DNA from 2 places in the Micromonospora sp. NPDC005194 genome. Region 1 is predicted to be linked to the other one. Evidence: riboswitches for the same ligand, from Rfam matches in the RefSeq annotation. Region 1 holds a riboswitch; the other holds the start of a gene.
The links. A riboswitch is a leader RNA that binds a small molecule or an ion and turns the genes downstream of it on or off. The one in region 1 is predicted to bind thiamine pyrophosphate.
Positions count from the first base shown of each region.

Region 2: another riboswitch for thiamine pyrophosphate. It lies ahead of thiE (thiamine phosphate synthase); the one in region 1 lies ahead of ABZU53_RS20825 (ECF transporter S component).

Region 1 is NZ_JBEXIA010000024.1:75,165-90,513, reverse strand. It holds gene ABZU53_RS20855 (hypothetical protein) at 1-123, shown strand, start outside; gene ABZU53_RS20850 (acyl-CoA dehydrogenase family protein) at 298-2,304, opposite strand; gene ABZU53_RS20845 (DUF6328 family protein) at 2,426-2,929, opposite strand; gene ABZU53_RS20840 (SIS domain-containing protein) at 3,183-3,932, opposite strand; gene ABZU53_RS20835 (AAC(3) family N-acetyltransferase) at 3,929-4,198, opposite strand; gene ABZU53_RS20830 (alpha/beta fold hydrolase) at 4,269-5,099, opposite strand; TPP riboswitch at 5,207-5,311, shown strand; gene ABZU53_RS20825 (ECF transporter S component) at 5,389-5,976, shown strand; gene ABZU53_RS20820 (ABC transporter ATP-binding protein) at 6,124-7,554, shown strand; gene ABZU53_RS20815 (energy-coupling factor transporter transmembrane component T) at 7,551-8,351, shown strand; gene ABZU53_RS20810 (hypothetical protein) at 8,470-8,850, opposite strand; gene ABZU53_RS20805 (MTH1187 family thiamine-binding protein) at 9,142-9,438, shown strand; gene gndA (NADP-dependent phosphogluconate dehydrogenase) at 9,584-11,026, shown strand; gene ABZU53_RS20795 (pirin family protein) at 11,164-11,925, opposite strand; gene ABZU53_RS20790 (thioredoxin reductase) at 11,922-12,122, opposite strand; gene ABZU53_RS20785 (hypothetical protein) at 12,399-12,584, opposite strand; gene ABZU53_RS20780 (isoprenyl transferase) at 12,653-13,453, opposite strand; gene recO (DNA repair protein RecO) at 13,462-14,337, opposite strand; gene ABZU53_RS20770 (DUF4097 family beta strand repeat-containing protein) at 14,440-15,246, shown strand; gene ABZU53_RS20765 (acyltransferase) at 15,233-15,349, opposite strand, start outside.
Region 2 is NZ_JBEXIA010000047.1:28,926-44,274, reverse strand. It holds partial or broken gene ABZU53_RS28615 (thiamine phosphate synthase) at 1-616, opposite strand, end outside; gene ABZU53_RS28610 (thiazole synthase) at 613-1,392, opposite strand; gene thiS (sulfur carrier protein ThiS) at 1,389-1,589, opposite strand; gene thiO (glycine oxidase ThiO) at 1,580-2,806, opposite strand; gene thiE (thiamine phosphate synthase) at 2,803-3,426, opposite strand; TPP riboswitch at 3,421-3,530, opposite strand; gene ABZU53_RS28590 (ThuA domain-containing protein) at 3,821-9,670, shown strand; gene ABZU53_RS28585 (hypothetical protein) at 9,742-10,281, shown strand; gene ABZU53_RS28580 (aldo/keto reductase) at 10,376-11,338, opposite strand; gene ABZU53_RS28575 (ATP-binding cassette domain-containing protein) at 11,376-13,055, opposite strand; gene ABZU53_RS28570 (methyltransferase) at 13,097-13,702, opposite strand; gene ABZU53_RS28565 (hypothetical protein) at 13,805-14,863, shown strand; gene truA (tRNA pseudouridine(38-40) synthase TruA) at 14,974-15,349, opposite strand, start outside.

The DNA.
Region 1 (15,349 bases):
GCCGCCGTCCTGGTCTCCCTCGTCCGTCGGGGCAGGAAGATCCCACCCGCGGCGTACCTCGCCCTGGCCGGGCTCAACGGTCTGATCCTGGCGGGGGTGCTGGCCTGGGCGGTCGCCCGCTGACAGCGCGCCGGGCAGCCAGGCCACGCCGCGGCGGCACGGCACGCGCAAACGCCGGCACGGCAAGCGCGGCCGGCACGGCAAGCGCGGCCAACGCGACCAGTCCGGCCGGCGCGAACAGCGGCGAGGGGCGGCCCGGCGGGCGGGCCGCAGGGGGTCAGGCCGCGGGGTCGGAGGTTACGGCTTCGGCGGGATGCGGCGGCGGACGTCCTCGGCGGTGGACGGGCCGGGCGACCAGCGGGCCACCCAGGGCAACTCGTCGGACGGGGTGACGACCCCCTCCTCCAGCCCGGCGTAGCGACCGGCGAGGATCCGCTTGGCCGCGGCGGTGTCGACGGAGTCGGTGTTGTCCCAGAGTGCCGTGAACAGCGCGTCCACCCGGACCAGGGCCTGCCGGCAGAACAGGTCGGCCAGCTCGACGTTCTCCGGCCGCGTGTCGCGCTCGGCGGACGCCCGGACGCAGACGGCGGACATCGCGAACAGCTCCGCGCCGATGTCCACGACGCGCCCGAGGAACGCCTGCTTGCGTTCCATTTTTCCCTGCCAGCGGGACATCGCGTAGAACGTCGACCGGGCCAGCTTGCGCGACGACCGTTCCACCTGGCGCAGGTGCGCGGCCAGGGGCCCGAACTCGGCGTACGCCGACGGGCTCTGGCCCTTGCCGACCGCGAGGGTGGGCAGCCACCTCGCGTAGAACGCGCCCGCACGGGCGCCGGCGCGGGCCTTGCGGCCGAGCCCCGCCTCCGGGTCGATGATGTCGCCGGCCACCGAGAGGTGGGCGTCGACCGCCTCCCGGGCGATCAGCAGATGCATGATCTCGGTCGAGCCCTCGAAGATCCGGTTGATCCGCAGGTCGCGGAGCACCTGCTCGACGTTGGCCGGGCGTTCGCCGCGGGCGGCCAGCGAGTCGGCCGTCTCGTAGCCGCGCCCGCCCCGGATCTGGATCAGCTCGTCGGCGATCTTCCAGGCCATCTCGCTGGCGTACAGCTTGACCAGCGCCGCCTCGATCCGGATGTCGTTGCGGTCATCGTCGGCGAGCAGGCAGCACAGGTCGAGCATGGTCTCCATGGCGTACGTGGTGGCGGCGATGAAGGAGAGCTTCTGGGCGACCGCCTCGTGCTCGCCCACCGGCCGGCCCCACTGGACGCGGTCGGCGGCCCACCCCCGGGCCACGTTCAACGACCACTTGCCGGCGCCCACGCACATGGCCGGCAGCGAGAGCCGACCGGTGTTCAGCGTGGTCAGGGCGATCTTGAGCCCCTTGCCCTCACCGCCGATGACGTTCTCCGCCGGCACGAACACGTCGTGGAACCGGGTCAGGCTGTTCTCCAGACCACGGAGGCCGACGAACTCGTTGCGCCGCTCCACGGTGATGCCCGCGCTGTCGCCGTCCACCACGAACGCGGTGATCCCGCCGCGCCGACCCTCGGCGGCGGGCACCCGGGCCATCACCACCAGCAGGGTCGCGACGATGCCGTTGGTGGCCCAGAGCTTGACCCCGTTGAGTCGGTAGCCGGTGCCGTCCTCGGTCGGCTCGGCGGTGGTGGCGAGCCGGGCCGGGTCGGAGCCCACGTCCGGCTCGGTGAGCAGGAACGCGGAGACCTCGCCCGCGGCGAGCCGGGGCAGGAAGCGCTGCTTCTGCTCGGCGGTGCCGAACATCTTCAGCGGCTGCGGCACCCCGATCGACTGGTGGGCCGAGAGCAGCGCGCCGATCGCCGGGCTGACCGAGCCGGCCAGCATCAGCGCCCGGCAGTAGTGCAGGTTGCTCAGCCCGAGGCCGCCGTACTTGCGGTCGATCTTCATGCCGAACGCGCCGAGGTCGGCCAGCCCGTGGAACACGGCGTCCGGAATGGAGGCGTCCCGTTCGATGGCCGCGCCGTCCACCTCGGAGGTGAGGAAGGCGCGGAACCGACCAAGGAACTCCTCGGCGCGGGCCACGTCGTCCGGGTCGGAGCGGGGCCAGGGATCGATCAGGTCGAGCCGGAACCGCCCGAGGAACAGCTCCTTGCCGAAGCTGGGCCGATCCCAGGTGGACTCCCGGGCGGCCTCGGCGACCTGCCGGGCCTCCTTCTCGGAGACCTGCCCCGCCTCCGCCGGCAACGGCCCGGTGCTGCCCGGTGTGACGCTGCCGGCTTCGGAGTCGGGGCCGTCCGGTGCCGGTCGGCCATTCTGCGTCGTGGTCACGGCTGCCCCCTCGAACCTCGGTTGCGGCTGCGTCGACGTGCGCGACTACCGTCACGCTACCCCCGGTTGTTACCCAGGGGTAGCGCTGCGTGCGGATCGTCTGCTCGCTGCTCCGGCGGGGTCAGCGGCCGCTGAGCGTGTCCGGGTCGTCATCGTCGTCGTCGATGTCGTCGTCCCCCCAGTTGCGGCGGGCGAACGGCAGGATCACCCAGAACAGGAGGAACCAGAGCCCGGCCAGCGCGCTGAGCAGGAACGCGATCGGCCGGTCCAGCACGAAGTCGGTGATCAGCAGGACCGCGCTGACCATCGCGATCAGCATGAAGGCGAGGCCGCCGGTGGCCATCCGGTGCGCGAACCGCACCAGCTCCGGCTTGCGCCCCTGACGGAACAGCGCCCGGTGGAACGCCACCGGCGAGATGATCATCGCGGTGGCGGCGGCCGCGGCGAGCAGCGCGACGATGTAGACGTCCCGCTGGAACTCGCTGGTCCGGGTGAACCCGTTGCTGAACGGCAGGGTGAGCAGGAAGGCGAAGAGGATCTGCACGCCGGTCTGGGCGACCCGCAGCTCCTGCAACAGGTCGGCGAAGTTGCGCTGCCAACGCTGCTTCTCGGTCTCCTTGGACACGCGCTACCTCCGGTCAGACGGTACTGCCGGCGGTCCCAGCCGCCGGCAGCAACGCCAATGCCCCACACGGCCGAGCGCGAAACAGGCTCACGACACGTTCCGGCCATCTCCCCGTCGCCCGCCGGTCATCGCCCGGTCGCCACGCCGTCGCCCGCCCGCCCCAAGCCGAGCCGCCCGCGCCACCCGCCGTGCCGTCGCCCGCCCGCGCCATGCCGAGCCGCCCGGGTCGCGCCATCGCCCGCGCCGCCGGGGGTCAGGAGCCGCGGCGGATCCGGCCGGCGTATCTGGCCTCCAGGGCCGTGTTGTGCGCGTCGCCGTCCGGGATGTTCGCCGACAGGTAGACCGGGGGCCGCTCCCCCGCCGCCAGCAGCCGGGCGACGACCTCCACGGTGATCTGCTGCGCCAGCAGCGCCGCCGTGATCGAGGAGACCGCGCCGACCGCGCCACCGCCGGGCAGCGGCAGGGTCGCGTCGCCGTACGGTGCGCCGTTGTCGAGCACCACGTCGGCGAGGTCGGCCAGCTTGCGCCCGGACGGGTGGCGGGACGTCATCCGGCCGGAGTGCTGCGCCGAGGTGATCGCCACCAGCGGATGACCATGCTCCTTGACCAGCGTGGCGAACTCGACCATCGCGCCGTTGACCCCGGAGTTCGACGCGAGCACGAAGACGTCGGCAGCCTGTACGGGGGCCAGCTCCCAGAGCCGGTGCGCCACCGCCGGGTCCCGCTCCAGCAGCGGCCCGAGACGATCGGCCGGTTCGCCGCCGAGCAGCACCAGGTCACGCAGCGCGATCCGGTTGGTGGGCACCAGACCACCCGCCCGACCGGCGATCTCCATGGCGAGGGCCTCCGAGTGCCCGGTGCCGAAGGCGTGCACCACCCCGTCGGCGCGTACCGCTTCGGCGATCAGATCGGCGGCCCGCCCGACCGCATCCCGCTGGCTGGCGGCCACCCGGCCGATCGTCTCGGTCACCACGGCCAGGTAGTCCTCGGCGCTCACACTCATGCGTCCTCCGTCGTCCGGTTGCGGGCCATCCACTGCACCGCGAAGTCGACCGCCGCCCGCTGGCGTACCAACCTCCCCGTCCCCGCGCCCACCGGGCCGCAGCGCACCGCCCCGGTGGCCTCCAGGTCCCGACCCAACGCGCCGAAGTCGCCCGCGTCGAGCCGGGGCGTACACCCAGCAGGCGCAGCTGCGCGGCGAGCGAGCGACGGGTGTCCGGCCCGCCGGCAGGTGCCGTCACGGCGCTCCTCCGCCCGGCGCCGGCCCACCCGGCGCCCGTCTGCCCGGCGTTCGTTGGCCCGGCGCTCGTTGGCCCGGCGCGTCTCGGCACGGCACGGCTCAGGCCGTCCCGGCGATCCGGGCCAGGACCGCCTCGGCCAGCGCGGCGGGTGCGGCGTCCGGAATCCAGTGGCTCACCCCGGGCAGCGGTACGAAGCGGTAGTCACCTGTGACATTGGCCTCGCACGCCTCGGCGGCGGTCCGCCCGATGGCGACGTCCCGGTCGCTCCAGACGTAGGTGGTGGGTACCGCGACCGGGCCGACGCCGGCCAGGTCGGCACGGGACATGGCCCGGTACCAGTTCAGGGCGGCGGTGAGCGCACCCGGCTCGCGCATCGGGTCGGCGTAGCGGTCCACCCGGGAGGCGTCACCCACCCCGCCGAGCATCTTGCGCAGCGCCGTCGCGTGCCACGCCAGCAGCACCTTCTCGGCCTTGCCCGGCTTGCGGAACAGCGCGATGTACGACGAGCGCGCCTTCTGCTGGCCGTCGGTGGCGAGAGCGTGCGCCATGGCCGCCGGATGCGGCACGGACACCGCGGTCAACGTACGGACCCGCTCGGGGTGCGCGGCGGCCACCGCCCAGGCCACGATCGCGCCCCAGTCGTGGCCGACCAGGTGGACGGCGTCCACATCGAGCGCGTCGAGCACCGCCACCACGTCGGCGACCAGTTCCGGAATCCGGTACGCGACCACCGCCTCCGGCCGGGCACCCGGCGAGTAGCCCCGCTGGTCCAGCGCGTACGTGCGCAGCCCGGCGGCGTGCAGTGCCGGCACGACGTCGTCCCACTCGCCGCTGTGCTGCGGGAAGCCGTGCAGCAGGAGGACGGGAATGCCGTCGGCCGGGCCGCCGGTGCCTATCTCGAACGTGAGACCTCGCGCGTCGACCTGCATGATCGGCAGCCTACCCAGCCGGCCGAGCGCCGGCCCTGATGCGCGGGCGGCCGAATGCCCTGCTGGGCCGTTACCCCTGGTCGGTGCTAGCGTCACCGAGACAACTTCACATCCGACAGGGGAGCGCACAGCGCTGAGAGTGCGGGCACGCCCGCAGACCCTCGAACCTGATCTGGGTAATGCCAGCGCAGGGAGTTCGGTCGACCTCCAGCCGCGCCGTGAGTCCGGTGCCACCGGGCGCGCGGCGTGCGTCTTCTCCTGGTTCGTTCCACTGAACTGGGAGCACAGCATGGACAACACCACCAGCCGTTGGCGCACCATCGACATCGTGGTCGCCTCGGTGATCGCGGTCGCCTTCGGCGTCATCTTCTGGGCCTGGGGCCTGGTCTGGAGCGCCACCGAGGGCGCGTTCGCCTTCTTCCCGCCCGCGCAGACGCTGATCTACGGCGTCTGGCTGCTGCCGGCCGTCGTCGGCGGCCTGGTCATCCGCAAGCCCGGCGCCGCGCTCTACTGCGAAACGGTGGCCGCGGTCGTCTCCGCGCTGCTGGGCAGCCAGTGGGCCGGCACGGTGATCCCCCAGGGCATCGTGCAGGGCATCGGGGCCGAGCTGGCGTTCGCCGCTTTCCGGTACCGGTCGTACCGGCTGCCGACCGCCGTGCTGGCCGGCGCGCTGACCGGTCTCAGCGCGGCGCTGTTCGACTTCTTCGTCTGGAACGTCGACTACGCGCTGGGCGACTACCGCATCCCGTACGCCCTGCTCACCATCGTCAGCGCCACGATCATCGCTGGCGTGGGCGGCTGGCTGCTCACCCGCGCCCTGGCCAACACCGGCGCGCTGGACCGCTTCCCGGTAGGCCGAAACCGCGCCCTCATCTGAGGGCGCGACTGTCCCCGTGATCAAGAGGTTTGCGTCAACGGAAGCCGGAATTCTGACGCAAACCTCTTGATCACCGGCGGGGAGACGGCGGGGAGACGGCGGGAGGACGGCCGGGAGTGGCAGGGAGTGGCAGGGAGGGGGTGTTGGGTGGGCGGGGTACTGCTGCGGGGGTTCGGGTGGCGGCATGCCGGGCGGCGGGCCTGGGCTGTGCGCGGGGTGGATCTGCGGGTCGAGGCCGGAGAACGGGTGCTGCTGCTCGGGCCCTCGGGGGCCGGTAAGAGCACCCTGCTCACCGCGCTGGCCGGGCTGCTGCCCGAGGATTCCGGTGAGCAGGAGGGCACCGTCGAGATCGACGGGCTCGACCCCCGTAAGGCGCGGGAACGGGTCGGCATCGTCTTCCAGGACCCGCAGACCCAGCTGGTGATGGCGCGCAGCGGCGACGATGTCGCGTTCGGGCTGGAGAACCGGGGCGTGCCGACGGACGAGATCTGGCCCCGGGTCGACGAAGCGCTGCGGCGGGTCGGTTTCCCGTACCCTCGCGACCGCAGCACTGCCGCGCTCTCCGGCGGCGAGCAGCAACGCCTGGCCCTGGCCGGCGCGCTTGCCCTGCGGCCCGGCCTGCTGCTGCTCGACGAGCCGACCGCCAACCTCGACCCGGACGGGGCCGCCCTGGTCCGGGGCGCGGTGGCGGGCGCGCTGGACGCCGACACCACAGTGATCCTGGTCGAACACCGGGTCGCCGAGGCGCTGCCACTGGTCGACCGGGTGGTCGTCCTGGAGCCCGGCGGCGGGGTCCGCGCGGACGGGACGCCCGAGGCGGTCTTCGCCGCGCACGGCGCTGCCCTCGCCGCCGAGGGCGTCTGGGTGCCCGGTCACCCCATCGCGCCCCGCACGGCCACCGCGGCCCCCGGCGACCTGCTGCTCACCGCCGACCGGCTCGGCCTGCCGCCCCGGCTGGGCCCCACCGACCTGGCGGTACGCGCCGGAGAGGCACTCGCCGTACGCGGACCCAACGGCGCCGGCAAGTCCACCCTGGCGCTGCTGCTCGGCGGCCTGCTCAAACCGGGCGCCGGCCGCGTCACCGCCTCGGCCGAGTTGGCCGGCGCCGACCACCGCGCTCCCCCGCACCGCTGGCGAGCGCCCGCGCTGGCCCGACGGATCGGGTCGGTCTTCCAGGACCCGGAGCACCAGTTCGTCACCGGCACCGTCTTCGACGAGCTGGCGCTGGGGCCACGCCGGACGGGTCAACCCGAGGCTGCCGTCCGGGAGACCGCCGCGGGGCTGCTGGACCGGCTGCGGCTGACCCGACTCGCGGCCGCCAACCCGTACACCCTCTCCGGTGGGGAGGCGCGGCGACTGAGCGTGGCGACGGCCCTGGCCACGGCGCCCCGCCTGCTGATCTGCGACGAACCGACCTTCGGGCAGGACCGGCGGACCTGGCGGGAGCTGGTCGACCTCTTCGCCGACCTGCGGGACGCCGGGCACGGCGTGGTCACGGTCACCCACGACCTCGACTTCGTCGCCGCGCTCGCCGATCGCACGGTCACCCTCCAGCGGGCACCGGACGGCGCCCGGTGATCAGCATCGAGCCGATCGCCGCGCCCGGCGCCCCGCTGGCCCGGCGCAACCCGGTGGCGAAGGTGGCCGCCGCGCTGGTCTTCTCGTTCACCCTGCTGGCGACGCTCGACCCGGTGGCGCCGGCGATCGCCATCGCGGTCGAACTGGCCGTCCTGCCGCTGTTCGGCGTCCGCTACCGGATGCTGGCCCGGCGGGCCCTGCCCCTGCTGCTCAGCGCCGCCGGCATCCTGGTCACCCTGGTGCTCTTCGCCGCCGACCAGTCCGGCCGGATCCTGCTGGACGCCGGGCCGGTGCTGGTGAGCACCGGCGTGCTGCGCACCGCTCTCGGCCTGGTGCTGCGGGTCTTCGCGGTGGCCCTGCCCGGCGTGATCGTCTTCGCCACCACCGACCCGACCGACCTGGCGGACGCGCTGATCCAGAACGCGAAGGCGCCGGCGCGGTTCGCCGTCGGGTCGCTGGCCGCGTTCCGGCTGGTGCCGCTGCTCGGTCAGGAATGGCAGATGATCAGCATGGCCCGGCGGGCACGCGGCGTCGACGCCGGACGCAACCCGGTGGCGAAGCTGCGGCTGTTCGCGTCCACGGCGTTCGCGCTGCTGGTCGGGGCGATCCGCCGGGGCACCCGGCTGGCCGTCGCCATGGACGCGCGCGGCTTCGACGGCGACACACCCCGTACCGTCGCCCGACGCCAGCGCTTCGGCCTCGCCGACGCGCTGCTGATCGCCGGGGCGGCCGCGCTGGCCGGAGCAGCCCTGACCACAAGCGTGCTCCTCGGCACCTTCCGCCCGCTGATCGGCTGAGCGGGCCGCTCAGCCAGTCGAGACGATCCGCACCACCTCGGTGATGCGGTGGTCTCCTGCACTGCGCAGGCCACCACATCACCGACATTGGTGCCACCGCCCCGACGGGTCGGGTCGGTCAGCTCCGGCGGAAGGCGTACCGGCGGGGCTGGCCGGCCCGTTGGCTGCGGCCACCGCCCGAGCGGTTACCGCCGGCCTGCGGTGGCCCGGCCGTCGGTGCCGTCGGTCGCCCGGCGGTCTTCGGCAGATCGTCCACCGTCGGCGCGTCGACCGCCGCCGGCACGTCGACGGCCAGCGCCGGCTCGACCAGCGCCGCAGGCAACGCGGGCTCCACCGGCGCCGCCGGCTCGGTCAGCACGGCTGGCAGCGCCGGCTCGATCGGTTCGACCGGGAGGTCGGGGCGGGTGGGTGGGAGCGGGCCGTGGCCGGCCGCCGGGTCGGTGCCCAGCGGCGTCGGCGCGGGCGTACGGGTCTTCTTCGGATTGCGCCTGGCGGGCATCCGGGCCTCCTTCGGTGCCGACCTTCCCGGCGGTCCCGCGCTCCCGCGGTCGGTCGGATCGGCTGGTGACCGTGGCAACGCGACGGTCGAATGGGAAGGGACTGCTCACCGGGGATCGGGCTGGGTCAACACCGCCGAACGGTGGACGGAGACGCGCGACGCCCGGGAGCGCACGGACCGCGATCGCGGGGCGGCGGGCCGGCTCGGGAAGTGGGGCGTCAGTTACGCATGCCCGAACCCTAACCACCGCCCGATGAGACGCGCACCCGAATTTCCTGGCACGATCGGCGCATGCTGATCGCGTTCTCGATCACTCCGCTCGGTGCCGGCGACTCCGTGGGTGACCTGGTTGCCGAGGCGGTACGGGTGGTCCGCGAGTCCGGGTTGCCCAACCGGACCGATGCCATGTTCACCACCGTCGAGGGCGAGTGGGACGAGGTGATGGCGGTGGTGAAGCGGGCGGTCGACGTGGTGGCCGCGCAGGCGCCCCGGGTGAGCGTCGTCCTGAAGGCCGACGTTCGGCCCGGGGTCACCGATGCGCTCACCGCGAAGGTGGCGCGTGTGGAGGATCGACTGGCCCAGGGGTGAGCGTGGCTGCCGGTCGAGGTGTGGACGCGCCGGGCGAACGGGCCGCGACCAGGCGGTGACCCGCCGTGGGACGACCCGCCCACGATGCCGCGCGCCGCGATACGGTCGCAGCAGGATAGTTCGACGGCGAGAGGTGGCGGCACGAATGGCTGAGCAGGCGACGGCGCAGATCGGCGTGACCGGGCTGGCGGTGATGGGCCGAAACCTGGCCCGCAACCTGGCCCGCAACGGCTTTACCGTGGCGGTGCACAACCGGTCGCCGGAGCGCACCCGCAGCCTCGTCGCCGAGCACGGTGACGAGGGCTCCTTCGTGCCCGGTGAGTCGATGGCCGACTTCGTGGCGTCGCTGGAACGGCCCCGCGCGGTGATCGTGATGGTCAAGGCCGGTGCGCCCACCGACGCCGTGATCGACGAGCTGGTGCCGCTGCTGGAGGAGGGCGACATCATCGTCGACTGCGGCAACGCCCACTTCGCCGACACCCGTCGCCGGGAGGAGTCGCTGCGCGCGCAGGGGCTGCACTTCAGCGGCACCGGCGTCTCCGGTGGTGAGGAGGGCGCGCTGCTCGGGCCGAGCATCATGCCGGGCGGTTCCGCCGAGTCGTACGCCAAGCTCGGGCCGATGTTCGAGAAGATCGCCGCCCACGTGGACGGCGTGCCGTGCTGCATGCACGTCGGGCCGGACGGCGCCGGGCACTTCGTCAAGATGGTGCACAACGGCATCGAGTACGCCGACATGCAGCTCATCGCCGAGGCGTACGACCTGCTCCGGTCCGGCCTGGGCGCGAAGCCGGCGGAGATCGCGGAGATCTTCCGCGACTGGAACAACGGCGAGCTGGAGTCCTTCCTCATCGAGATCACCGCCGACGTGCTCGCGCACACCGACGCGGCGACCGGCCGCGCGTTCGTCGACGTCGTGCAGGACCGGGCCGAGCAGAAGGGCACCGGCCGGTGGACGGTGCAGAGCGCCCTCGACCTGGGCATCCCGATCACCGGGATCGCCGAGGCGACGTTCGCCCGCTCGCTGTCCGGGCACGTCGACCAGCGCGAGGCGGCCCGGCGGGCGTTCCCGGACGCCGGTGAGAAGTGGCAGGTCGCCGACCGGGACGCGTTCGTGGAGGACGTGCGCCGGGCGCTGCTCGCTTCCAAGATCGTCGCGTACGCGCAGGGCTTCGACCACATCCGGGCCGGCAGCCAGGAATACGACTGGGACATCGACCTCGGCGGCACGGCGACCATCTGGCGGGGCGGCTGCATCATCCGCGCCCGCTTCCTGAACCGCATCCGCGAGGCGTACGACGAGCAGCCCGACCTGCCGACGCTGCTCGTGGCGCCGTACTTCGCCGAGGCGGTCGCGGCCGGCGTGCCGAGCTGGCGGCGGGTCGTGGCCGACGCGGCCCGGGCGGGGGTGCCGACGCCGGCGTTCTCGTCGTCGCTGGCGTACTTCGACGGGCTGCGCGCCGAGCGGCTGCCCGCCGCGCTGATCCAGGGCCTGCGGGACAACTTCGGCGCGCACACCTACCAGCGCGTCGACCGCGAGGGCTCGTTCCACACCACCTGGGCCGGCGAGAAGACCGAGTCCCCGGCGTAGCCGGAATCGCCCCGCGCGCCGCGCCCCGCAAGATCGTGCTCGATCCATGATGTGGTGGCCTTCCGACAACGGGAGGCCACCACATCCATGTTCGAGCATGATCATGGGACCAGACGGCAGGTACGCGCGGGCACCCGTCAGGCGACAGTGGCGTGCATCTCCCAGACGAGGATCTCGGCCGGCTCGTCGGCGGTCACCCGCCGGCCGCCGGTCATGGTGAGCCGGGCGGCGTCGCCGGTGCCGAGCGGGCCGCTGTCCTCCAGGGTCACCGTGCCGTTCGGCACGTACAGGTGCACGAAGGGCGCGTCCGGGAGGGTGACCTCGTCGCCGGGGCCGAGTCGGGCGGCGTGCAGGGTCGCGTACCGGTTGCGGATCCGGATCGCGGACGCGCCGTCGTAGCGGTCCATCCCGGACGCGATCGGCACCAGGCCGCCGCGCAGCAACTCGTCCTCGATCTCCAGCTGCTCGTAGCCGGGGTCGACGCCCTGTTCGTCGGGGAGCACCCACATCTGCACGAAGTGCACGGGGTCGCTGTGCGGCTCCTGGTTGTTGAGCCGCCAGGCGTCGTTCTTCTCCGAGTGCAGGATGCCGGTGCCGGCGCTCATCCGCTGCGCCAGGCCGGGGTAGATCACCCCGGAGTGGCCGGTGGAGTCCTGGTGCACGAGTGAGCCGCGCAGCACCCAGGTGACGATCTCCATGTCCTCGTGCGGGTGGGTCTCGAAGCCGGCGCCGGGCCGGACCACGTCGTCGTTGTTCACCAGCAGCAACCCGTGGTGGGTGTTGGCCGGGTCGTAGTGCCGGGAGAACGAGAAGGAGTGCTTGGAGTCCAACCAGGAGATCCGGGTGGCGAACCGGTCCTCGGCCCGACGCAGGTCGACCGACGGCGCGGGTGCGGTCACCAGGCACGCTGCCCGGCGTCGGGGGTCGACGGCGCCCAGGTCAGGGCCGGTTCACCGGTGACCAGTTCGGCGATCTCACCGGTGCGCAGCTGCGGCGTGTGACCGAACTCCGCGCAGTGCTGCTCGGCGATCTCGGCGCAGATCTCGGCGACCTGTTCGCAGATCGGGTCGCCCAGATCCGCCGCGTTCAACGCCATGATCATTTTGTACCGGAGATCCCGCATATCCACCCCCAGCCGCCGATTCCCGCCGAGTCCCGCCACCTCCGGACCCTACCTGCCCCCACCTCCCCGAACCCCGAAACAACCAACCCAGACCCCCCACCCCGGCCGCGTCGATCATGGAGTTGTGGCGGTGAACGAAAGTCGTGAATGCGACCGAACCGGCCACCACAACTCCATGATCGACAGGGTGAGACGCCGGCGCCGCCCCGCACGTCGTGTGCGGGGCGGCGCCGGGAGGGTGGTCTCGCGTTACCAGAACCGGCGGCGCTTGGCCTTCTGCGGGCGGATCAGATCCGCGCCCCTGGTCAGCAGCCGGGTCGCCCCGGAGGGACCACGCCGGGCCTCCAGGGTGTGGCTGAGCCGGCGGGCGCCGGCCGCGGCCAACGGCACCGCGATCGCCATCACCGCCCACTGGGCAATGCGCTTCTGGATCATGTGGGTTCACCTCCGTCAGTGGCTTCTGACGTTCCTGATACCCAGCGTGACGGGTGGATAAGCCTCGCTCAGACCGTCGGGGCGACCGGGTTGGGCAGCGCGCCGCCGAACCGCCGGTCCCGCTGGGCGTACAGCTCGCACGCGTACCAGAGGTGGCGGCGGTCGAAGTCCGGCCAGAGGGTGTCCAGGAAGACCAGCTCGGCGTACGCGGTCTGCCAGAGCAGGAAGTTGGAGATCCGCTCCTCGCCGGAGGGCCGCAGGAACAGGTCCACCTCCGGGATCTCCGGGTGGTACAGGTATTTCGCGACGGTCTTCTCGGTGACCTTCGACGGGTCCAGTCGACCGGCCGCCACGTCCCGGGCGATCGCCGCGGCGGCGTCGCCGATCTCGGCCTGCCCGCCGTAGTTCACACAGAACTGCAGGGTCAGCGTCGAGTTGCCCCGGGACATCTCCTCGGCGGTCTGCAACTCGGAGATGACGCTCTTCCACAACCGCCCCGGCCGCCCCGACCAGACCACCCGGACGCCGAGGTCGACCAGCTGGTCGCGGCGTCGACGGATCACGTCCCGGTTGAACCCCATCAGGAACCGGACCTCGTCGGGCGAGCGCCGCCAGTTCTCGGTGGAGAACGCGTACGCCGACAGGTAGGGGATGCCCATCTCGATCGCGCCCTCGATGGTGTCGAAGAGGCTGTGCTCCCCCGCCTCGTGGCCCTTGGTGCGGGGCAACCCGCGCTCCTTGGCCCACCGGCCGTTGCCGTCCATCACGACGGCCACGTGCTTCGGCACCGCCTCGCTCGGCAGCGCCGGCGGCCGGGCACCGGACGGGTGCGGCGTCGGTGGCGTCGGCTCCCGCCGGCCGGACCTCATCGATCGGATCACTCGGCTCTCTCCCTGCTCGTGCCGTCCGCACCGGCCTCGACGTCACCGCGCGGCCGGAGCATCGCAGCCCCACCGCCGCCCGGCGGCGGGACCGTGCCGGCGACCGAGGGCCCCCGGTCGACCAGCGGCAGCGAGCGTAGCGCGCGTTCCAGATGCCACTGGAGGTGCGCCGCGACCAGCCCGCTGCACTCCCGACGTACACCGGTCTCGGTGGCGTCGGCGACCACCCAGTCGCCGGTGGTCAGCGCGGACATCAGGTCGATGGTGGCCGGCGCGGGATGGGCCGCGCCGGGCGGCCGGCAGTCCGGGCAGACCGCGCCGCCGGCCGGCACGGAGAACGCGCGGTGCCGCCCGGGGGTGCCGCAGACCGCGCAGGCGATCAGCGCCGGAGCCCAGCCCGCGAGAGCCATCCCGCGCAGCAGGTACGCGTCGAGCACCAGCGTGGTCGCGTGTTCGCCCCGGGACAGCGCCTTCAACGCCCCCACGGTGAGCTGGAACAGCCGCAGCGACGGCTCCCGCTCGACCGGCGTCAGCCGCTCGGCGGTCTCGGCGATCGCGCTGGCCGCCGTGTAGCGGGGATAGTCCCCGAGGAACCGCTTGCCGTACAGCTCGATGCCCTCGACCTGGCTGACCGTGTGCAGCGAGCTGCCGTGGTTGCCCTTGGGGTCACCGGCGAGTTGGAGGTCGACGTGACCGAACGGCTCCAGCCGGGCGCCGAACTTGCTCATCGTGCGCCGGACCCCCCGGGCGACCGCCCGCAGCCGGCCGTGCCGGCGGGTGAGCAGCGTGATGATCCGGTCGGACTCGCCGAGCTTCTGCACGCGCAGCACCACCGCGTCGTCGCGGTAGAGCTGTCGGCGGTACCCGGCCATCGGACCATTCTCCCTCGGGGTGTGAAATCAGGGTTGGTTCGGGGTGGACGCGCGGACGAACCCCGATGCGCCCGGCTCGTCACCGGCCGTAGCGTGCTCGCCATGGCACTGCACGAGACCACCGCCGCCCGTCGTCGCCACGCCACCGCGCCCGTCGCGTTGGGGCTGGCCACCGCCCTCATCCTGCTCGCCGGGTGCGACAACCTGTCCTTCCGCCGGCTCGACTACGACAACACCGAGGCGGTGAAGATCAGCACCATCCGGGTGCAGGGGGGCTCCGGAGACGTGATCGTCCGAGGCGGCGGCACGGCGGGCGAGGCACGGATCAAGCGGGTCGTGCGCTATCAGGGCGGCGAACCCAAGGCCCGGTACGAGATCAAGGACAGCGAGTTGGTGCTGGACACCGACTGCGGCGACCGGTGCAGCGTCTCGTACGAGGTGACCGTCCCCGAGGGCGTGACCGTGCAGGGCGAGAGCGGCTCGGGTGACGTCGAGCTGACCAGGGTTGGCGCGGTGAAGCTGCGACTGGGCTCGGGCGACGTGCGGATCAGCGACGTCGCCGGTGCGATCGACGTGGAGACCGGCTCCGGCAACATCGAGCTGAGCGAGGCCCGTTCGGCCGTACGACTGCGCGCCGGCTCCGGCGACATCACGGCTCGCCGCGTGGGCGGAACGACGGACGCCGAGGCCGGCTCCGGCAACGTCGTCGTCGAGCTGGAGACCGCCGCCTCGGCGCGTCTGCACGCCTCCAGCGGGGACGTCTCGCTGGTGGTGCCGGCCGGCAGTTACCGGGTCCGCTCCAACACCGGCTCCGGCGACGCCCGGATCACCGTCGCCGACGACCCGGCCGCCTCCCTGGTGCTCGACGGCTCGGCCGGCAGCGGCGACGTGTCGATCAGCCAGCGTTGATCTCGACGGTCGCCGCCGCACCGGACACCCGCTGCGCCGGTACGGCCGCCCGTCCGACGGTCTCGCCGACTCCGAGACGACCCGCCGGGCCACCGTCGGAGGG
Region 2 (15,349 bases), on a different contig from region 1:
TTGGGAAGAGCTCAGGGGTGACCGCCTCGACACAAGCGCTGCTCAGGGTGGCGGCTGTTTCTTCTGGGTCTTTGGCTCGCATGAGTGCGCCCAGCACTGCCACTCCGGCGGCTCCGGCGTCGACGCACGCGGTTACCTGTTCCGGGGTTTCAACCCCGCCCAGAGCCAGCAGAGGCACCGGGCTTGCGCGCACCAGGCTGCCCAGTCCCGCGACGTTCAGGGGTGGGCCGTAGCCGGGCTTGGATTTTGTTGGCCAGACTGGGGAGACCGTGGCGTAGTGCTCGGTGGTGAGGCGGTTCAGCTCGGCCACGCTGTGGCAGGAGCGGCCGACCAGTTGGTGGGGCGGCGGCGGGTACGGGCCGGCGGCGGGCAGGTGGACGGCGTCGCCGCCGAGCGGGTCGGGGCCGGCCACGATGAGGGTCCCGTCGACGTCGGCGAGGATCGCGCGCAGGTCGACCGCGAGGGCGGCGCGCTCGGCGCGGGGCAGGTCCTTCTCCCGCAGCACGACCCATCGCACTCCCCCGGCGACCGCTCCCGCGACGACCCGTTCAAGCCCGCCCGTGGCGACCAGCCGATCGGTCAACAGGACCACCCCCGACGGCACCAACCCCGTCACAGGTCTGGTCTTCCCTCGTCGGGAGTGGACGGCAGGGCGTGGAAGCGGCGGGCGATACGTCCCGCACCGGCGGCCAGTCGGCCCGCCTCGACGGCGTACCGCATCGCCGTGGCCATCGCCACCGGGTCGGCGGCCCGGGTCACCGCGCTGGCCAGCAGGACCGCGTCGCAGCCCAGCTCCATGGCCAGGGCCGCGTCGGACGCCGTGCCGATGCCGGCGTCCAGGATCACGGGCACGTCCACGCTCTGCCGGATCAGCCGGATGTGGTGCGGATTGCCGATGCCGAGCCCGGAGCCGATCGGCGCCCCGGCGGGCATCACCGCGGCACAGCCCACGTCGGCGAGGCGGCGGGCCAGCACCGGGTCGTCACTCGTGTACGGCAGCACCGTGAAGCCGTCGGCGACCAGCTCCTCGGCGGCGCGGAGCAGTTCCACGCCGTCGGGCAGCAGCGTCCGCTCGTCGCCGATCACCTCCAACTTGACCCAGTCGGTGTCGAACGCGTCGCGCGCCAGCCGGGCCACCTTCACCGCCTCGGTCGCGGTGTGGCAGCCGGCGGTGTTCGGCAGCAGCCGTACGCCGCACCGGTCCAGCAGGTCGAGCAGCCCTCCGGCGGTGCCCGGGGCGGTGTCCACCCGGCGCAGCGCCAGCGTGACCAGCTCCGTACCGGACGCCCGGATCGCCTGTTCCAGCACATGCAGGTTCGCGGCGCCGCCGGTGCCGAGGATCAACCGCGAGCAGAACGTGACCCCACCCAGTTCGAAGGACACGCCGCTCACCCGCCCTGCGCGGCGGTCAGCACCTCGACGCGGTCACCGTCGCGCAGCACCGTGCCCGGCCAGCCGGCCCGGGGCACCACCTCGCCGTTGACCGCGACCGCGACGCCACGCTGGTGCGGGGCGACGTCGCGGACCAGGTCGGCCACCGACGCGCCGCCGGGGACGCTGCGCCCGGCCCCGTTCACCGTCAACTCCACAGGTCCTCCTCGGTCGTCCGTCCAGGTCCGCTCACGTCGCCCGCGCCGGGCCGTGCCGCGTCGCCGGCCGGAGAGGCGACGGCGAACCGGCGTCCGCTCACGTCGCCCGCGTCGGGCCGTGCCGCGTCGCCGGTCCCGGTCGACGACGCGACGGCGAACCGGTCCGCGCCGAAGGGCGCGAGCAGCGGGTCGGGCACTCCGGTGGTCACCAGGTCGGCGATCTTCTCGGCGGTGATCGGGGTGAGCACGATGCCGTGCCGGTGGTGCCCGGTGGCGGCCAGGACGTCCGGCCGGCCGGGCAGCGGCCCGAGGATCGGCGCGTTGTCCGGCGTTGCGGGCCGCAGGCCGGCGACCGCCTCGACCAGGTCGTACTCGGTCAGCTCGGGCAGCAGGTCGACACCGGCGCGCAGCAGCCGCAGCACCGCGCCGGCGGTGACGCTGGTGTCCGCGCGCTCCTCGACCGTCGCGCCGAGGACCACCTCGCCGTCGGCGCGGGGCACCAGGTAGACGTGCTCGCCGTCGGCGTACCCCCGGATCACGTGCCGGAAGCCCGGCGCGACGCCGCCGGGCGCGCGCAGCCGGAGGATCTGGCCCTTCACCGGCCGCACGGGCAGGCCGGTGAGCCCGGCGGCCCCGCAGCCGGCGGCGACCACGGTGACCCCCGCGTCCACGTCGGACAGCCGCCGGACCGGCTGCGGCACGAGCACCGCGCCGGCCCGCTGCGCGGCCGTTCGCAGCGCCGGCACCAGCAACCGGGGATCGACCTGGTGGTCGGTGGGCGCGAGCGCGCCGCCGCGCACCCGAGGGGCGAGCGCCGGTTCGCGGTCGCGCAGCTCGCTGGGGCGCAGCGGCGTCACCGGCAGACCCAACCCCTGTTGGTACGCCCAGAGCCGGCGTGCCTCGGCGAGGTCGTCGCCGGTCAGCCCGACCATCAGGGTGCCCTCGGTCCGGTAGCCGATCTCGGTGCCGCTCGCCTCGGTCAGTTCGGCGGCGAACCCGGGCCAGCGGGCGGCGGACGCCACCAGCAGCTCGGTCAGCCGCCGCTCGCCGAAGTACGCCTCGGCGACCGGGGAGAGCATGCCGGCGGCGACGGCCCATGCCCCCGACCCGGGAGCCGGGTCGTGCACCTCGACGCGCAACCCCCGGATGGCACAGCGCCACGCGATGGCCAGTCCGATCGGGCCCGCGCCGACCACCGCCACATCGGTGCGCGTCACGCCAGCGCCCGCAGCAGGTCGGCGGTCGCCCGCGCGGGGTCGGCGGCGTCGGAGAGCGCGCCGACCACCGCCACCCCGTACGCCCCGGCGGCCCGCAGCGCCGGCACCCGGTCGGCGGTCACCCCGCCGATCGCGATGACCGGCACGTCGACGGCGTCGGCGACGGCGCGGACGCCCGCGGGCCCGATGGGATCCGGCAGGCCGTTCTTGGTGCTGGTGGCGTGGCATGGGCCGACGCCCAGGTAGCTGGCCCCGGCGGTGACCGCCTCGACAGCCGTCTGCGGCGCGCGTGCGGTGGCGCCGAGCACTCCGGTCGGGCCGAGCACGTGCCGGGCGGCGGCGACCGGCAGGTCGTCGGCCCCGACGTGCCCACCGGCGGCGCCCACCGCGAGCGCCACGTGCAGCCGGTCGTTGACCAGGCAGGTCGCTCCGTACGGCGCGCAGAGCGCCAGCACCCGGCCGGCCAGGTCGTACGCCTCGCGATCGGTCGCGGAGTCCTCCACCCGGACCTGCACGACGAGGTCGGCGCGGGCCGCCGCGAGGGCGGCCCGGACCACGGTGAGTGGGTCACGCCCGGGTCGGGTGTCGGTGATGAGATGCAGTCGTCCAAGGGACGGCACGGCAACACTCCTCCCTGCGCCGGCATTACCCGGATCAGGTTCGACGGTCGGGGGCTGTCAGCCCCCCTCTCAGCCCGGTACACCGGGCTCCCGTGGGTTACTTGCTTGTCACCGTACGACACTTCCGCCGGTCTGCCAAGGGAGCGGCCGCCGGCCGGACACGGCTCCATCGATGGGGTACTTTCTCCGGTCCTGTTCGGAATGTCGCACGCCGTTGCAGAACCGTTACCGGCCGGCATCTTGCCCGACATGGATACACCAGAATTAATTTGTTCAGCGATTCGACAAAATGCCGGTGGGGACGCCCTGGCACGGCCTCCCCGCCGGCTCCATCCGGGACGGTCTTCGGCAGCCGGCCCCCGCGATTCCTGTCCACCGCGACATTGGAGGCGGCGTGTCCCGTTCTCGTCGTACCCGTTTACCACTCACCGCTACCCTGCTCTCCCTAGCGCTCGCCTCGACGACCCTGCTCGGGTCGCCGGCGCAGGCGGCTCCGGCCGCGGCGCAGGTCCCCCCGCGAGACGCGCAGGCCGCGGCTCCGGTCACCCAGGTGGTGCCGAAGGCACCGAAGGCCGCAGCGGCCGACCCCTACTCCGTCCTGGTCTTCTCCAAGACCGCCGGCTTCCGGCACGACTCCATCCCCACCGGCATCGCCGCCATCCAGCAGCTCGGCGCGGCGAACGGGTTCACAGTGGACACCACTGAGGACGGCGCCTCGTTCAACGACGCCAACCTCGCCAAGTACAAGGCCGTGATCTGGCTCTCCACCACCGGTGACGTCCTCGACGCCGACCAGCAGGCGGCCTTCGAGCGCTACGTGCGGGCCGGCGGCGGTTACGCCGGCGTCCACGCCGCCTCGGACACCGAGTACAGCTGGGCCTGGTACGGCGACCTGGTCGGCGCGTACTTCGCCAACCACCCGCAGAACCAGCAGGCCACCGTCAAGGTGGAGGACCACGCCCACCCGTCCACCGCCGAACTGCCGGACCGCTGGTCCCGGTTCGACGAGTGGTACAACTTCCAGACCAACCCCCGGCCGGACGTGCACGTGCTGGCCAGCCTGGACGAGAAGAGCTACACCCCGGGCGCCGGCGCGATGGGCGCCGACCACCCGACCGCGTGGTGCCAGGACTTCGACGGTGGCCGCTCCTGGTACACCGGCGGCGGGCACACCCGGGAGTCGTACGCCGAGCCCGAGTTCCTCAAGCACCTGCTCGGCGGCATCCAGACGGCGGCCGGCGTGGTCGACGCCGACTGCGGCGCCTCGAAGACGTCCAGCTTCGAGAAGGTCACGCTGGACAGCAACACAAGCAACCCGATGGAGCTGGACATCGCCCCCGACGGGCGGGTCTTCTACATCGAGCGCGACGGCCGGGTGCAGATCATCAAGCCCGACACCGGCAGCACCGTCACCGCCGTCGACCTGGACGTCTTCACCGGCAACGAGGACGGCCTCATCGGCATCCGGCTCGACCCGGACTTCGCCACCAACAAGTGGGTGTATCTCTACTACGCCCCGAACGACGGCGTCACCCGCAACCTGCTGTCCCGGTTCACGGTGACCGGCGACACCATCGACCCGGCGAGCGAGAAGCAGGTGCTGCGGGTCGACACCCAGCGCAACACCTGCTGCCACGCCGGCGGCAGCATGACCTTCGACAGCGCCGGCAACCTCTACCTGGCCACCGGTGACAACACCAACCCGTTCGAGTCGAACGCGTACTCGCCGCTCGACGAGCGGCCGGGCCGTCAGGACTACGACTCGCAGCGCACCTCCGCCAACACGAACGACCTGCGCGGCAAGGTGATCCGGATCCACCCGGAGGACGACGGGACGTACACCGTTCCGACCGGCAACCTCTTCGCGCCGGGCACCGAGAAGACCCGTCCCGAGATCTACGCGATGGGCTTCCGCAACCCGTTCCGGATCGGCACCGACCCGAAGACCGACACGCTGTACGTCGGGGACTACGGGCCGGACGCCAACGCGGACAACCCGAACCGGGGCCCCCGCGGTCTGGTCGAGTGGAACGTCGTGACCCCCGGCAACTACGGCTGGCCGTACTGCACCGGGACGAACGAGGCGTACAACGACTACACGTTCCCGTCCGGCCCGAGCGGTCCGAAGTTCGACTGCGCCGCGCCGGTGAACAACTCGCCCAACAACACCGGCCTGACCAACCTCCCGCCGGTCGTCCCGGCCACCGTCGACTACGGCTACGCCGGTGACGCGCGGTACCCGGAGATCGGTGGCGGTGGCGCCCCGATGGGCGGTCCGGCCTACCGGTACGACGCCAACCTCAACTCCACCCGCAAGTGGCCGGCCTACTACGACGGCAAGGCGCTGCTCGGCGAGTGGAACCAGAACAAGATGTACACGATGCAGATGACCGCCGACGGCAAGTCGTTGGTGGACATCAACCAGCTGCTCACCGGTATGCGCATGATCCGGCCGATGGACTTCGAGTTCGGCCCGGACGGCGCGCTCTACCTGATCGAGTGGGGCACGGGCTTCGGCGGCAACAACGACGACTCCGGCATCTACCGGATCGACTACACCGCCGGCGACCGCGCACCGATTGCCGCGGCGTCCGCCAACCCGACCTCGGGGCCGGCGCCGTTGACGGTCGCCTTCTCCAGCGCCGGCTCCCGGGACCCGGACGGCGGCGCGCTCACCTACGCCTGGACCTTCGGCGACGGGCAGACCTCCACCGAGGCCAACCCGACGCACACGTACGCCACGGCGGGCAACTACACCGCCCAGCTCACCGTGACCAACCCGAAGGGCCGTACCGCGGTGGCCAACGTGCCGGTCACCGTGGGCAACACCGCACCGACGGTGAGCATCGAGTTCCCGCCGGACGGTGGCTTCTTCAACTGGGGTGACCAGGTCCGCTACACGGTCAAGGTGACCGACCCCGAGGACGGGCAGATCGACTGCGCCCGGGTGAACCTGCAGGTGCTGCTCGGTCACGACGAGCACGCCCACCCGCTGGAGCAGCACACCGGCTGCACCGGCACCGTCCAGACGTCGCTCGCCTCCGGGCACGGCGCCGAGGCGAACGTGTTCGCGGTCTTCGAGGCCACCTACACCGACAAGGGCGGGGCCGGCGGGTCCGGCGCGCTCACCGGCCGGGACATCGAGATCCTGCAGCCCAAGCAGAAGCAGGCCGAGTACTTCACGGCCACCGGACGGGTGCCGGGCGGCACCGGCGGCGGAGACGCCGGCGTGCAGCGGGAGACCGGGGCCGACACCGCAGGTGGCGGCCAGAACATCGGGTTCATCGAGGACGGCGACTGGTGGTCGATCGTCCCGGCGGACCTGACGAACATCACCGAGATCCGGTTCCGGGCCGCCTCGGCCGCCGCCGGCGGTCGGATCGAGGTCCACGCGGGCGCCGTCGACGGACCGGTCGTGGCCACGGCCACCGTTCCGGCGACCGGCGCGTGGCAGACGTACACGGACGTGAGCGCGCCGGTCACCGGTGCCGCGAGCGGCTCGCTGTACTTCGTGGCCCGCGATCCGAACGGCGGAACGGGTTCCCTGTTCAACGTCAACTGGATGGACTTCGTCGGCCGCGGCGTCACCGAGAACGGGCCGCCGGTGGTCACCGCCACCGCGACCCCGGCCACCGGCACCGTGCCGGTCACCGTCTCCTTCGACGGCACGGCCACCGACGCCGAGGGCGACACCCCGCTGACGTACGCCTGGGACTTCGGTGACGGCGGTACGGCGTCCACCCTGGACGCCAGCCACACGTACACCAGCGTGGGAGCCTTCACGGCCACCCTCACGGTGACCGACAGCAAGGGCGCCAAGTCGTACGCCACGGTGCCGGTGCGGGTGAACGCGCCGGACACGTCCTGCTTCGGGGCGCGTTCGGACGACTTCAACGGCACCAGCCTCGACAAGGGCCGGTGGACCAGCGTGGTCCGGGAGAACCAGCTCTACTCGGTCAGTGGCGGCGCGCTGCGGCTGCCGACCGGGGTCGGTGACCTCTACGGCGCGCGCAACGACGCCACCAACCTGGTGCTCCAGGCGGCTCCGAGCGGCGCCTGGGAGATGACCACCAAGGTCACCCTGCCGGTGACGGCCAACTACCAGCAGGCCGGCCTGCTGGTCTACGGCGACGACGACAACTACGCCAAGCTGGACCTGCTCTACAACGGCAGCCGGCGGGTGGAGTTCATCCGGGAGACGGCCGGAACGCCGCGCAACGACGCTGCCGACAACGCCGCCGCACCGGCGGGTGACACCGTGTACCTGCGGATCACCAGCGACGGGACGAACCTGACCGCGGCCTTCTCGGGCGACGGGCAGACCTTCACCCCGGCCGGCCGGTCGGCCGCGCTCGCCGGCATCACCAACCCACGGATCGGGGTCTTCGCGCTCAACGGCGGCACCGAGGCGCCAGTGGTCGACGCGGCCTTCGACTCGTTCCAGGTCACGCCGGACGCCCCGGCCGGCCCGATCGACCCGTCGGACGAGTTCACCGGCGACACGCTGGACAAGTGCCGGTGGGACGCGATCCTGCGGGAGGACCCGAACGGTTACCGGGTCACCGGTGGCGCGTTGCGGATCGACGTGCCGAACGGTGACATCTACGGCACCAGCAACACCGGGCCGAAGAACTTCATCCTCCAGACCGCGCCCTCGGGCGACTGGACCCTGGAGACGACTGTCGACGGCAGCCTGCTGAACGAGCAGTACCAGCAGGCCGGTCTGCTCGTGCAGGCGGACGACGACAACTACCTGAAGTTCGACTTCATCGCGGACAACCAGGCCGGCCAGACGGTGACGCGGCGGATCGAGTTCCGCAGCGAGATCGGCGGCGTCGTCCAGAACCCGCAGCCGGAGGCCACAAGCCTCACCTCGGCGGTGTGGCACCTGCGGCTGGCCCGCAGCGGCAACACCTTCACGGCGTCGTACTCAGCCGACGGGACGACCTGGACCACGCTGGAGGCGCTGACCAACAGCGCGGTCGGGGCCACCCCGAAGGTCGGTCTGTTCACCCTCGGCGCCAACCAGACGGCGTCGAAGACGGCCTCGTTCGACTACTTCCGGCTGAGCACCAAGGTGGTCACCGACGAGACCGCTCCGGTGACGACGGCGGCGGTGTCCGGCACCCCCACCGAGGGGTGGTACACCGGGCCGGTGACGGTCACCCTGACCGCCGCCGACGAGGCCGGCGGCAGCGGACTGGCCGGTACGGCGTACCAGCTGGACGGGGCCACCACCTGGACCGACTACACCGCTCCGGTGACGGTCAGCGGCGACGGGGCGCACGAGCTGCGATTCCGCTCGACGGACCAGGCGGGCAACGTGGAGTCGACGAAGACCGTCTCGGTCAAGATCGACGCCACCGCGCCGGTCACCACGGCGACGTTCGCTCCGGCGAACGACGCCGGCTGGCACAACGGGACGATCCCGGTGGTGCTGACCTCGACCGACGCCGGTTCCGGAGTCAAGACGGTCGAGTGGTCGCTGGATGGCGGCGCGTGGACGCCGTACTCGAAGCCGGTCGAGGTGACCGGTGACGGGCAGCACGAGCTGCTGTACCGCTCCACCGACAAGGCGGGCAACGCCGAGACGCTCAAGTCGGCGATCCTGAAGATCGACGGCACCAAGCCGACGCTGCTGGTCTCCGGTATCGCCGACGGCCAGCTCTACGGGGACAGCCAGGACGTTCGGGTGTCCTGGCAGGCCGTCGACCCGACCTCGGGCATCGCGACCGTGGTCGGCCAACTGGACGGCAAGGCGTACGCCAGCGGCACCCTGCAGGCCATGTACGAGCTGCCGCTCGGCCTGCACGAGCTGACCGTCACCGCGACCGACAAGGCCGGCAACACGACGACCTCGGCGGTCCGGTTCTTCGTCACCACCTCGTTCCGGGACATGCAGTTCCTGCTGGACCGGTTCAAGGCGACGGGGCGGCTCTCGGCCAAGGCGCACAAGGATCTGACGAACAAGCTCGACGCCGTCCGTAAGGCCGAGGCGGCGGGCAACGACAACAAGGCGCTCAAGGAACTGACCGCATTCCGGAAGCTCGCCGCGGACACCAAGCTGGTGACCGAGGCGGAGATCCGGGACGTGCTGATCCGCGACGCCGACGCCATGACGGTGCGGCTCGGCGGAACGCCGGCCAGCAACGCCGGGGTCAAGGCGAACGACGGCAAACCCGTCAAGGGTGCCGGGCGACTGAGTGGCGACGTCACCCGGCTCGCTCCGGGCCGCCAGCTCTGATCCGACGAGGCCCCTCCCCGACGCCACGGTGTCGGGGAGGGGCCTCCCTCATCCGTAGTGAGGAGATGTCCGTGACGGGTATCCGCAAGGTGGTCGCCGCCGTGTTCGCCGGACTGGCCCTGACCCTGTTCGCCGCGGCCCCGGCGGCCGCCCAGGCCGACAAACTCAAGCTGACGGTGGCTGGCGACGGCGCCGAGGGGGTCACCATCCAGGCCACCTACACCGATGGCCGTCGGCTGGACCAGCTGGTGCGGTTGGTGCTCACCGCCACCGGCCCGGACGGGCAGCGGGTCGGGCCGGTGCAGCTGGAGCCACAGCCCGAGGGGCAAGGGTTCTACAGCAGCGGCCCGGTGCTCTCCACCGGCACGTGGAAGGTGACGGTGAACTCCCCCGCTCCGCTGCAGGGCAAGGCCACCGCCACGGTGCAGGCCCGGGCGGCGCAGTCACCTCCGGCCCCCAGACCGGTCGCGGTGACCGCGGACGGGACCGGCGACCGCGGGGCGGGCGCCGGCTGGTGGCCGTTCGCGGCGGCCGGCCTCGTGCTGGTCGCCGCGGCGATGGGGGCGGCCATGCTGTTCGGCCGCCGCCGCGCCTCCACGCCGAACGACTGACCGACCGGCGCTCCGGCGCCACTGAAACGACCGGGCCGGGCCGCGACGAGCGGCCCGGCCCGGTGTCGTTCAGGCGACCACGCGCCCGCCGCGCTCAGAGGATGGCGCGCAGCGCCGCCAGGTCGTCGTCGCTGGGCTCCCAGGTGCCGGCGGCGGCGTTCGCGTACACCTGCTCGGGCGTGGTGGCGCCGGCGATCACCGAGGTCACCGCCGGCTGGGCGGCCAACCCGCCGATCGCCACCTGGAGCATGGTCAGACCCCGCTCGGCCGCGTACGCCTCGATCGCCTCGATGGTGTCCCAGTCGGCCGCGGCGAGCCGGTCGGCGTACCGGCCACCGCCGGAGAGCCGGCTGCCGGCCGGCGGCTGCCCGCCCCGCTTGTACTTGCCGGTGAGCAGGCCGTTGGCGAGCGGGAAGAACGGCAGCATGCCGAGGCCGAACCGCTCGCAGGCCGGGATCACCTCGGCCTCCGCGGACCGCTCCAGCAGGCTGTAGTGGTTCTGCGCGCTGATGAATCGGGCCCGGCCGTTGGACGAGGCGACCCAGTCGGCGTCGGCGATCTGCCAGCCGGCGAAGTTGGAGTTGCCGAGGTAGCGGACCTTGCCGTCGCGGACCAGATCGTCGAGGGCCGCGAGGGTCTCGTCGATCGGGGTGCCCGGGTCGGGCTCGTGCATCTGGTACAGGTCGATGTGGTCGGTGCCGAGCCGGCGCAGCGACGCCTCCACCGCGCGGGCGATGTACCGCCGCGAACCCCGGGCGCCGAAGTCCGGACCGTTGAGGCCGTTCATGTCCATGCCGAACTTGGTGGCCACCACCACGTCGTCCCGGCGTCCCTTGAGCGCCTGCCCGAGCAGCTCCTCGGAGCCGCCCTGCGGCTCGCCGTAGATGTCGGCGGTGTCGAAGAGGTTGATCCCGACGTCCAGGGCGGCGTCCACGACCGCGCGGGTGCCATCGAGGTCGAGCTTGCGGCCGAAGTTGTTGCAGCCGATCCCGACGACGGACACCACGAGCCCGGAGTCGCCCAGCCGGCGATAGGTCATCTCAGTCACGAGATCCACCCTATGCCGGCCGGACGCACCGCCGCCCGGCGACCGCTCAGCCCACGTCCCAGACCGGCTCCGGGGTCTCCACCACCTCGCTGTCGCCCCGGAACAGCACGAACCGGTCGAAGGAGCGGGTGAACCACCGGTCGTGGGTGACCGCCACCACCGTCCCCTCGAACGCGTTCAGGCCCGCTTCCAGCGCCTCGGCGCTGGCCAGGTCGAGGTTGTCGGTGGGCTCGTCGAGCAGCAGCAGGGTCGCGCCGGACAGCTCCAACAGCAGCACCAGGAACCGGGCCTGCTGCCCGCCGGAGAGCGTGCCGAAGCGCTGGTCGCCCTGCCCGGCCAGCTCGTAGCGGCTGAGCACCCCCATCGCCGCGTGCCGGTCCATCCCGGTGCGGTGCTCGTCACCCCGCCACAGGATCTCGACGAGCGTCTTGCCCATCAACTCCGGTCGGTCGTGGGTCTGCGAGAAGTGGCCGGGGCGGACCCGGGCGCCGAGCCGGGCGGTGCCGTCGTGCGTCACCGGGGCGAGCCCGCCCGCCCCGTCGACCGGCCCGTTCGCCGGGTCGGGATCGGTGCCACCCCGGGCCAGCAGCCGCAGGAAGTGCGACTTGCCGGTCCCGTTGGCGCCGAGCACCGCCACCCGGTCGCCGTACCAGATCTCCAGGTCGAAGGGGAAGGTCAGGCCGTCCAGCTCCAGCTGGTCGCAGACGACCGCGCGCTTGCCGGTCCGCCCGCCGGTCAGCCGCATCCGGATGTCCTGGTCCTTCGGCGGTACGGGCGGCGGTCCGGCCTCCTCGAACTTGCGCAACCGGGTCTGCGCGGCCTGGTAGCGCGAGGCCAACCCGTCGTTGTACGCGGCCTTCTGCTTGTACATCAGCATCAGCTCGCGCAGCTTCTGGTGCTCCTCGTCCCAGCGCCGGCGCAGCTCGTCGAGACGGGCGTGCCGGGCCACCCGCGCCTCGTACCAACTGGCGAAGCCACCGGGATGCACCCAGGCGCTGCCGCCCTCCACGGCCACCACCCGGTCGGCGCTCTGGGCCAGCAGCTCGCGGTCGTGGGAGACGTAGAGCACCGACTTGGTGGACTCGCGCAGCCGCGCCTCCAGCCAGCGCTTGCCGGGCACGTCGAGGAAGTTGTCCGGTTCGTCGAGCAGCAGCACCTCGTCCGGGCCGCGCAGCAGCAACTCCAGGGCGAAGCGCTTCTGCTGGCCGCCGGAGAGGGTACGCACCGGCCGGTCTCGTACGGCGTCCCACGGCTGGTTGAGCACGATGGTCGCGACGGTGTCGAAGAGCACCTCGGCGTCGTACCCGCCGGCCTCGCCCCAGGCGCCGAGCGCGTCGGCGTACGCCAGCTGGGCCTTTCCGGCGGCGCTGCTGAACTTGCCGCGGACCTCGGCCGCCCGCATGGCCGTCTCGGTCTCGGCGAGCCGGCGGCCGGCGTCGCGCAGCGGTGGCGGGGCGAGCGACAGCGCCAGGTCGGCCAGCGTCGTCTCGTCGCCGATCATGCCGATGAACTGGCGCATCACGCCCAGCCCGCCGGCCCGCGCGACGGTGCCGGTACGCACCGGCAGGTCACCGGCGACCATCCGCAGCAGGGTCGTCTTTCCCGCGCCGTTCGGCCCGACCAGGGCGACCTTGGCGCCCTCACCGACCCGGAACGACACGTCGGCGAAGAGTTCCCGACCGTCGGGCAGGATGTGCCCGACCGCTGCCACGTCCACGTATCCCACGCCGGGATCCTGCCCCAGCGAGGGCCGGGAGGGACATCCAATTACCGGGTGACCCGCAGCACCCGGAAGCCCTTCTGGCTGGCGTGCCGCTCGACCTGCCAACCCTGGTCGACGATCCAGCGGTGCAGCGAGTCGCCGCCGAGGTGGCGGGCGACGACCAGCCAGCCGACGCCGTCCGGGGCGAGTCGGGGCAGCCAACGCAGCAACAGCTCGTGCAACTCGTCCTTGCCGATGCGGATGGGCGGGTTGGACCACAGCTGCGCGAACCGGAGGTCCGCCGGCACGTCGTCCGGTGCGCTGACCCGGACCCGGTCGGCGGCGCCGATCCGGGCCGCGTTGACGGCGGTCAGTTCGCGGGCGCGGGCGTTGACGTCGACCGCCCAGACGGTGCTCGCCGGTGCCACGTCGGCCAGCACGCAGGCGATCGGGCCGAACCCGCAGCCGAGGTCGAGCAGGTCACCGGTGGTGTCGGCGGCGGGCAGCTCGGCCTTGCGCAGGAGCACCGCGGTGCCGGGGTCGAGGCGGCTGGCGGAGAAGACGCCGCCGGCCGAGACGAGCTGGTAGTCGCGGTCGGCGACAGAGAACTCGACTTCGCGCGCCGGCGCGTCGCTGGCGGGCTGCGCGGTGAAGTAATGGTCGCCGGTCACGCCGGCAATTCTCGCACCGGCCCGGGTCGGCCACGACACGGCCCACAACCGCATTTCCCAATATTACCCCCTAAAGAGACAATGGCTCCTACTCTAGGCGACATGGTGTATCGGTACGAGTCCGAAGAGGACGCATTCGAGGACCCGGAGCCCGGCTCCGACCTGGCCGTGCTCGGCGCCGGTCCGCCTCCGCCGGCCGGCCCCTCACCGTCCCGGTTTCCCGCTCCGTCGCTGCCCCGACCCAACCAGCTGATGCTGCCGTCGACCCAGCCGCCGCCGGTCACCCGCGTCAGCACCCCGGTCGCGGCCCCCCGCAGCCAGGTCTACACCTCGGCCCAGCCGGTGGAGCCGCCCGCGCGGCGCGGCGGCGGGCGACTCTGGCAGGTGCTGGTCGGCGGTGCGGCCGTCCTGGTCCTGCTCGCGCTCTGCGGTCTGGGCGCCGCCGCGCTGCTGGTGGACAACAAGCCGGCGCCACAGGCCACCCCGACGTACCAGCCGAACGTCGCCGCGTCCGCTTCCGCGCAGCGGCAGGATCTCGACTCGCGGGACACCGACCAGGCGCCGCTCACCGCGAAGGAACTCTTTCCCGGCAAGGAGTTGAAGCTCGCCGACGGCCAGCCCGCCTACGAGATCCTCAAGACGCACTCCAGCGGCAGTTGCGCCGTCGCCGCCACCGACGAGGTGGCCGACCTGCTGGTCCGGCTCGGCTGCAACCAGGTCGTCCGGGCGACGTTGCGGGCTCCCGGCGGCGACCACCTGGTCACCGCCGGCCTGTTCAACCTCACCGACAAGGTCAGCGCCGAACGGGCCCGGGACCGGATCCGGCAACTCCTCGACGACCGGCAGGGCCGGTTCCGGGGGCTGTCCGCCGGCGACGACGCGGATGTCCTGGCCACCGCCCCGGCACGGGTCGGCTGGCAGGTCCGGGGCCACTACCTGGCGTACGCGCTGGTGGTCCGCGCGGACGGAGCCGCGGTCAAGTCCGGCGACACCAAGATCCGGGAGATCCTGTTCGACATGATCGAGGCGCACCTCAGCCGAGGCGTCCTGCAACGGCGGGCCGACAGCCGCACGGCCGGACAACCAACGGCAGCGCCGACCGAGAGCGGCGGAACCCAGAGCGGCAGCGGCAGCGGCAGCGGCGAACTGCCCGGAGACTGATCCGCGCCTCCGCCCGACCGGTGTGCCGCCGACCGGTGGCACACCCGTCGTCGTCCGCTGCCGCCGTCGTCAGCCTTCTCGACGGGCGGACGAGGTCGCGGCCGCCGTTGTCAGCCCTCGACGGGCACGCGCAGGCGGCGGGTCAGGTCGGCGCGGCGGGCGTAGTCGGCCGGGTCGGCCGGGTAGCCGACCGCGACCAGGGTGAGCCCGTGCGCCGGGGCCACCGTCACCTCGCTGGAACGCTCCTGCCGGTCGAGCAGGCTGCCCGGCCACTGGACCGCCCGACGGCCGTCGCCGGCCGCGAGCATCGCCCCCACGAGGCTGCGGACCATCGCCTGGCAGAACGCGTCGGCCTGCACGGTGGCGACCAGGATGCCGTCCGGGTCGCGCCGCCAGTCCAGCCGGGTCACCTCGCGCAGCGTCGTCGCGTTCTCCTTGCGCCGGCAGTACGCGGCGAAGTCGTGCTCACCGACCAGACCGGCCGCG